2 regions of the Oceanobacillus longus genome follow, and region 1 is predicted to be linked to the other one. Evidence: predicted binding sites of a transcription regulator. Region 1 holds the regulator's gene; the other holds the start of a gene.

Region 1 (3,434 bases):
GATGCAATCATTCAACAAATTAAAGAGGAAAATGTAAGGTTTATTCGTTTACAATTTACAGATATGTTGGGAAATATAAAAAACGTGGAAATTCCATTAAGTCAATTGGATAAAGCGTTGGACAATAAGATGATGTTTGATGGTTCTTCCATCGAAGGATTTGTTCGCATCGAAGAATCGGATATGCAATTATACCCTGACTTGGATACTTTCGTCGTATTCCCATGGACGTCAGAAAAAGGTAAAGTAGCACGATTCATTTGTGATATTTATAATCCTGATGGTACTCCGTTTGAAGGCTGCCCAAGGTATAACCTGAAGCGCAACCTGAAAAAAATGGAAGAGCTAGGATTTGATGCTTTCAATATTGGTACAGAGCCGGAATTTTTCTTATTCAAACTGGATGAAAAAGGTGACCCAACACTAGAGCTTAATGATCATGGTGGTTATTTCGATTTAGCACCTACTGATTTAGGGGAAAACTGCCGTAGAGATATTGTATTAGAGCTTGAAGAAATGGGCTTTGAAATTGAAGCATCTCACCATGAAGTTGCTCCTGGTCAACATGAAATTGACTTTAAATATTCGGATGCTGTTAAACATGCGGATGATATTCAAACATTTAAATTAGTTGTAAAAACAATTGCAAGAAAGCATAACTTGCATGCTACGTTTATGCCGAAACCGTTATTTGGTGTAAATGGTTCTGGAATGCATGTAAATATGTCTTTATTCAAAGATGGAAAGAATGAATTTTTCTCTAAAAATGGAGATATGCAATTAAGTCAGACCGCATATAATTTCTTGGCAGGTATATTGGATCATGCAACAAACTTTACTGCTGTTACAAATCCAACTGTAAATTCTTATAAACGTCTTGTACCTGGTTATGAAGCACCTTGTTATGTTGCTTGGTCCGGTTCAAACCGTAGCCCATTGGTTCGTGTGCCTAGCTCAAGAGGATTAAGTACCCGTATTGAAGTTCGAAGTGTAGATCCTTCTGCAAATCCATACATGGCCTTAGCTGTCTTATTGGCTGCTGGACTTGATGGTGTTGAAAAAAAATTAGAAGCACCAGAAGCGATTGATCGTAACATTTATGTAATGAACAAAGCAGAACGTGAAGCTAATGGAATTAAAGATCTCCCAGCTACACTTATGAATGCTTTAGAAGAATTCCAAAAAGATGAAGTTCTTGTCAATGCCCTAGGAGAACATTTGTTTGAACACTTTATCGAAGCGAAAGAGATTGAGTGGGATATGTTTAGAACTACTGTACACCCGTGGGAACGTGAGCAGTATTTGACGAACTACTAATAAATTTAAAATATCGTCCATGTCAAACTGGGCGGTATTTTTTTCTGAAAAAGGTCACAATCGAATGATTTCATGGCAACAATTATGTTTGGGTTATACATATACCAATATCATAAATTCACAATACTAAAAGTTTCTGAAATATTGTGACATATCATAAAGAATACAGAAATTAAAAATGTTCATAAATATACTGAAATAATAGATTCAGAATAAATTTTAGTATTCATACACTGGAAATTCGAAGTCTGCATTGCTTTTATACAAAACAAAAAGAGAGGTTTTACCAACATCTGGTGAAGCCTCTCTTTTTGTTAATGGATATTTCTGTATAACCCGATTACTTTACCTAAGATAGTTACATTAGGATAGAATAAAGGGTCCATCGTAGCGTTTTCAGGCTGCAAACGTATATGGCCTTTCTCTTTGAAAAAACGCTTCACCGTAGCCTCATCATCTTCTGTCATAGCAACTACAATATCACTGTTATCAGCTGTGTTTTGCTGTTTTACGATTACCATATCGCCATCAAGTATGCCAGCTTCTATCATACTTTCACCATCAATTACTAGTACAAATAAATTGTCATCAGGACTGGCAGTGGAACTAGGAAGTGGAATAAATTCCTCGATGTTTTCAACTGCTGTAATAGGAAGCCCTGCAGTTACCTTACCGATTACAGGAGCATAGCGTGCTTCGTTTTTAGGGATCTGATTCTCTTCGTTTAGGTCGATAATTTCTATTGCTCTCGGTTTGGTAGGATCTCTTCGAATGAAACCTTTGCTTTCTATTCTTTCTAGGTGACCATGTACGGTCGAACTTGAAGCAAGACCAACAGCTACTGCTATTTCACGAACGGAAGGTGGATAACCTTTTTGTTTAACTTCACTTTTTATAAAATCAAGAATCATTTGCTGTCTTTTTGAAAGTTTTGTCATCTAGTGCTCACCTCTCACATAGGATTTATTAATGATAGTTTACCATTTTATTATTGTATAAGCAAACATTCGTTCTAAAATCCATTGACAGGACATATGTTCGGTAGTATACTTTAAATAGGCGAACAATAGTTCTAAAAAATTTAAGGGGGACTATAACATGTTTGAAAAAATTTCAAAAACGGATGCTTTCTATTTAGTTGCTTTTGCATTATCATTGGGTTTCCTATACTTTTCCATGATTATTAGTGGATAAATTTTAATGAAAGAGGGGCATTGGATTGAATGCAGTAATATACTGTCGTGTCAGTACAGACAAGAAAACACAGGAAACATCATTGACGCGGCAAAAACAGGAATTGCTCCGTCTTGCCGATAAATATAATTTTACTGTGATCGACTCTATTGAAGAACAGGTTAGTGGATACGAAATCGAGCGGGAAGGTATATTTAAAATGTTGGATTATTTTTCTGAAAAGAAAGCTGATTGCTTATTGATTCAGGATGAAACAAGACTCGGCAGAGGGAATACGAAAATCGCTCTATTTCATCAACTTCAAAAGTTAAATATCTCTATATATACGGCAATTCATGATGGTGAACTGGAATTGACAGAGTCGGATTCAATGGTGCTTCAGATTGTAGGCATTGTCGAAGAATATCAACGTAAAATTCATAATATGAAAATAAAAAGAGGTATGAAAAAAGCAGTAAGTGAAGGATATGATCCGAGACGTAACCTTTCCAATAACAATAAGGCTCCGGGGAAGGAACGTATTTCTTTTCCAATTGAAGAGGTTATACGTCTACGCGAAAATAAACTTACCTTTGATGAAATAACCAAAGCGCTAAACGGTTTAGGCTATAATGTCTCTAAAGCAACAGTACATAGGAGATATAGGGAATCTCAAAATACTTGAATATCCAATCTTGGTAGAGTACGATGGAAAGGCAGGAATATACAAAATTCCCGCCTTTTTAATTTTGTTAAATTTACCGGGAGGGTAAAGAAATGCTATCAAAAGAAAAGCTGGAGCGGATTAATATATTGGCAAAAAAATCTAAAAATGAAGGTTTATCCGATAAGGAAAAAGTGGAACAAAAAAAACTGAGAGAAGAGTATTTAAATAATGTTAGAAGCTCATTCAAAAATCAGTTTAAAACAATGACCGTCGTTGA
Region 2 (3,434 bases), on a different contig from region 1:
TGACCTTGTTTGATGAATCCGTTCCAAGTAATCCCCTGTTTTTCCAAAGATTGTGCAAATAGCTTCATGGCATATTCAGTTGCTCCCCATATCGCCATCCATTCCTTAACTGGTTCTGAGTGAAGGGAAATGTTGCCTTTAATTGTTATCAGATTACCTCCATGTTCACGTTCGATAACCAGTTCATCCTTAACATCATTAATCGTTACAGCTTCGTTTCGGATTGTTATGTAATCTGTGCTAGGCAATATAAGAAGCGATGGCTTTTCTCCGACCTTTGCAGGACTCACTTCGATCATGACAGAACCTGTATCATAATCATCATTCGGTGATGCCGTCAAAGCAGAAACCTGCGCTCCATAATAATACTGTTCGTCCTTCCACACTAAATCACGGGAAAGTCGAACGTCATCATACCAAGTATCATCTCCAACAATGTTACCTGTGATTCTTTCGATACCCTTTGCTTTTAGTTTTTCTGAAAATGCTTCAAAATCTTTCAGTTGTAACGTTGGATCCCCTTTTCCAATGAGATAAAGATTCCCTTCAAGCGTATTGCCGTTTATATCCCCATCCATTCTAATTTCCGTAGTGAATCTATAGTCACCACCGAGCACATTAAGTGCCGCTACACCAGTTAAAAGCTTCATATTAGAAGCTGGATGGAGACGAATGTCACTATTATATTCATACAATACTTCTCCAGTAGTTGCTGCCCGAATACTAATTCCAATTAATCCACCTTTTAGTTTTTCATCATTCTCTATGTAATATTTTATCTTTTGTTTCATCATTTAAACTCCTTCCTTTTGCCTGACGGTTAAGAATTAGTACGCCATTACATAATTCTACATTGGTTATAAAAACCCTTTATTAGCTTAATTATTTTATAGAATAAGTCTTTATTATATTTTTTCACATCTAGTTTTAATGCCCTTCCTAATCTCAAGAAAGTCCATATACTGTGTGTATACGAATACAGGAGGTGAAAATTTATGAGCGGTTATGGTGATAGCGGCAAAGGCTTTGCTTTGATAGTCGTTTTATTCATCCTTTTAATTATTGTTGGAACATCTTTTGGAAAATCCTATTAATATGTCACCTTTTATCTAAACTTCTTTCCTCCTCTATAAGCGGAATTTTTAAAGGATGCACTGGCATCCTTTTTGTTTTTGGAAAAATTTGGCATCCGTCAAGCCTTTTCGGCGAATGCCTTAGTTGCACTTATGCAAGTAAGAAAGTTTATACTTTCTTACTTGCTAAATAAAATAACTTGTCCAAACCTAACGCTGAATCCGAATAATTCTAATGCCATTAATTATTCAATTAAGCTTTACAATAAATTTCCAATTGATGTTTCCTACAAAACTGCATATAATAGGAACAAACGTTCTTATTAGGTGGTGTCTTGATTTGAATTATTCTTCTTATCCTCGTAATGATGTACTTTGTATCGACATGCGTTCATTTTACGCAAGTGTGGAGGCAGTAAAGCTAGGCCTGGATCCTATGAAAACCATGCTGGCAGTAGTAGGCGATCCAAACAGGTCAGGGAGTATTGTACTTGCAGCCTCTCCGCAATTAAAACAAAAGTATGGGATTAGCAATGTCAGTCGTTTTTTCGAATTGCCGGACGACCCGGATATCCATATCGTCCCCGCCCATATGGCAGATTATCTTCATGTTTCCGTGGAAATAACGAAACTTATCAATCAATATGTACCTAAGGAAGCAATCCATCAATACTCCGTTGATGAAGTATGGGTAACGGTAAATGGTCTTCAGAAACTTTTTGGAAACCGCTTTGAAGTTGCAAATAAAATCAAAAACGATATTTTAGAAAACTTTGGGATTACTTCTTCGGTCGGGATTGGTGATAATAAATTTCTGGCAAAAGTCGTGATGGATCTGCATGCCAAAAAGGTTGGGATTGCCGAGTGCACTTATGAAGATGTGGAGGAAAAACTGTGGCCGTTTCCCATCGAAGACATCTGGGGCATCGGCGGAAGAATGAAACGCAATCTGAACCGCATGGGAATTGTTACCCTCGGCCAGCTTGCAAATTATAATCTAGAACATTTGAAAAAGCGGTACGGAGTTATGGGAGAACAATTATATTGGCATGCATGGGGGATTGATTTAAGCCCTGTTTTTGGTAACTTCACAAAGCAGGAGCAAAAAGGTTATGGCCATGGAATTGCTCTGCTTCGTGACTACACGGAAGATGAAGTTGCCTATTGTATTCTCGATCTTTGTGAAGAAGTATGCCGCAGAGCTCGAACAGCACATAAAACAGGTAGAACCATTCATCTTGGCATTTCCTATTCGAAAGAAACCGGTGGCGGATTTTCCCGTTCCAAATCCATTGAAATCCCTACAAACGTGACAATGGACGTCTATCATGTATGTATGGAATTATTCAACGAATTTTATGATGGAAAAAGCAACATACGGCATGTATATGTCACCCTGACTAAATTAGTGGAAAAAGGTGAAACCCAGCTTGATTTATTTGAGGACCGCACAAAGAAAAACGATATCGGCTATGTCATGGATGCGATTCGTGATAAATATGGATCCACTGCAATTCTCCGTGCCTCGAGCTATACCGATGCAGGCGTTACATTGGATCGGAGTAAGAAGATTGGTGGTCATTATGCGTAAAAAAAGAAGTATATCAATTAAAAGGCCCGGAATCATCCGGGGCTTTTTCATTTGTTAACAGTAATCGTTTACATGCTATAATATATTCATTCACTGACAAATGAGGAGGTTTATGATGAGAAGGACAAAACAAGGTGTACTTATTTTCGCATCGATACTATTCTGTTTATTTTTAGCAGCTTGCGGAAATCAGTCCGAAAATGAGACAGCAGACGATTCCGGTGAACAATCTGGTGAGGAAACAGCATACCCGGAAGTAGAAGAAAATCCAACTGTCACGATAACAATGGAAAATGATGAGAAAATCATTATAGAGCTGTATCCGGACATTGCTCCAAATACAGTAGCTAACTTTATTTCCTTAATAAAAGATGGCTATTATGATGGATTGAATTTTCATCGGGTGATCCCAGGATTTATGATTCAAGGTGGAGACCCGAGTGGAGATGGCACTGGTGGACCTGGTTATTCCATCCCGGGTGAATTCAGTTCGAATGGCTTTGAAAATGAACTCGTACATGAACGTGGTGTGCTTTCTATGGCAAGATCCAATCAGCCCGATTCAGCTGGGTCCCAATTCTTTATTATGGCAGAGGATTCCCCACATCTTGATGGAGAATATGCTGCTTTTGGACAAGTTACAGAAGGAATGGATGTCGTCGATGCCATTGTTGCCGGGGAACGAGACGCATCAGATAAACCGCTGGAAGATCAAACAATGAAGACCATGGAAGTAGACACAAAGGGATACGACTATCCAGAACCTGAGA

The links. Region 1 encodes LexA, which represses DNA repair genes until DNA is damaged. Its sites were predicted from a motif close to CGAACATATGTTCG; they were not measured.
Region 2: ACFOUV_RS10940 (DNA polymerase IV) is a predicted target of LexA. The motif match lies at 1,381-1,394, and genes of this name have one in related genera.

Annotation. Positions count from the first base shown of each region.
Region 1 is NZ_JBHSAO010000001.1:853,643-857,076, reverse strand. It holds gene glnA (type I glutamate--ammonia ligase) at 1-1,317, shown strand, start outside; gene lexA (transcriptional repressor LexA) at 1,632-2,255, opposite strand; gene ACFOUV_RS04435 (YneB family resolvase-like protein) at 2,537-3,175, shown strand; gene ACFOUV_RS04430 (DUF896 domain-containing protein) at 3,268-3,434, shown strand, end outside.
Region 2 is NZ_JBHSAO010000008.1:53,082-56,515, forward strand. It holds gene dacB (D-alanyl-D-alanine carboxypeptidase/D-alanyl-D-alanine endopeptidase) at 1-794, opposite strand, end outside; gene ACFOUV_RS10935 (YjcZ family sporulation protein) at 996-1,094, shown strand; gene ACFOUV_RS10940 (DNA polymerase IV) at 1,414-2,664, shown strand; gene ACFOUV_RS10945 (peptidylprolyl isomerase) at 2,777-3,434, shown strand, end outside.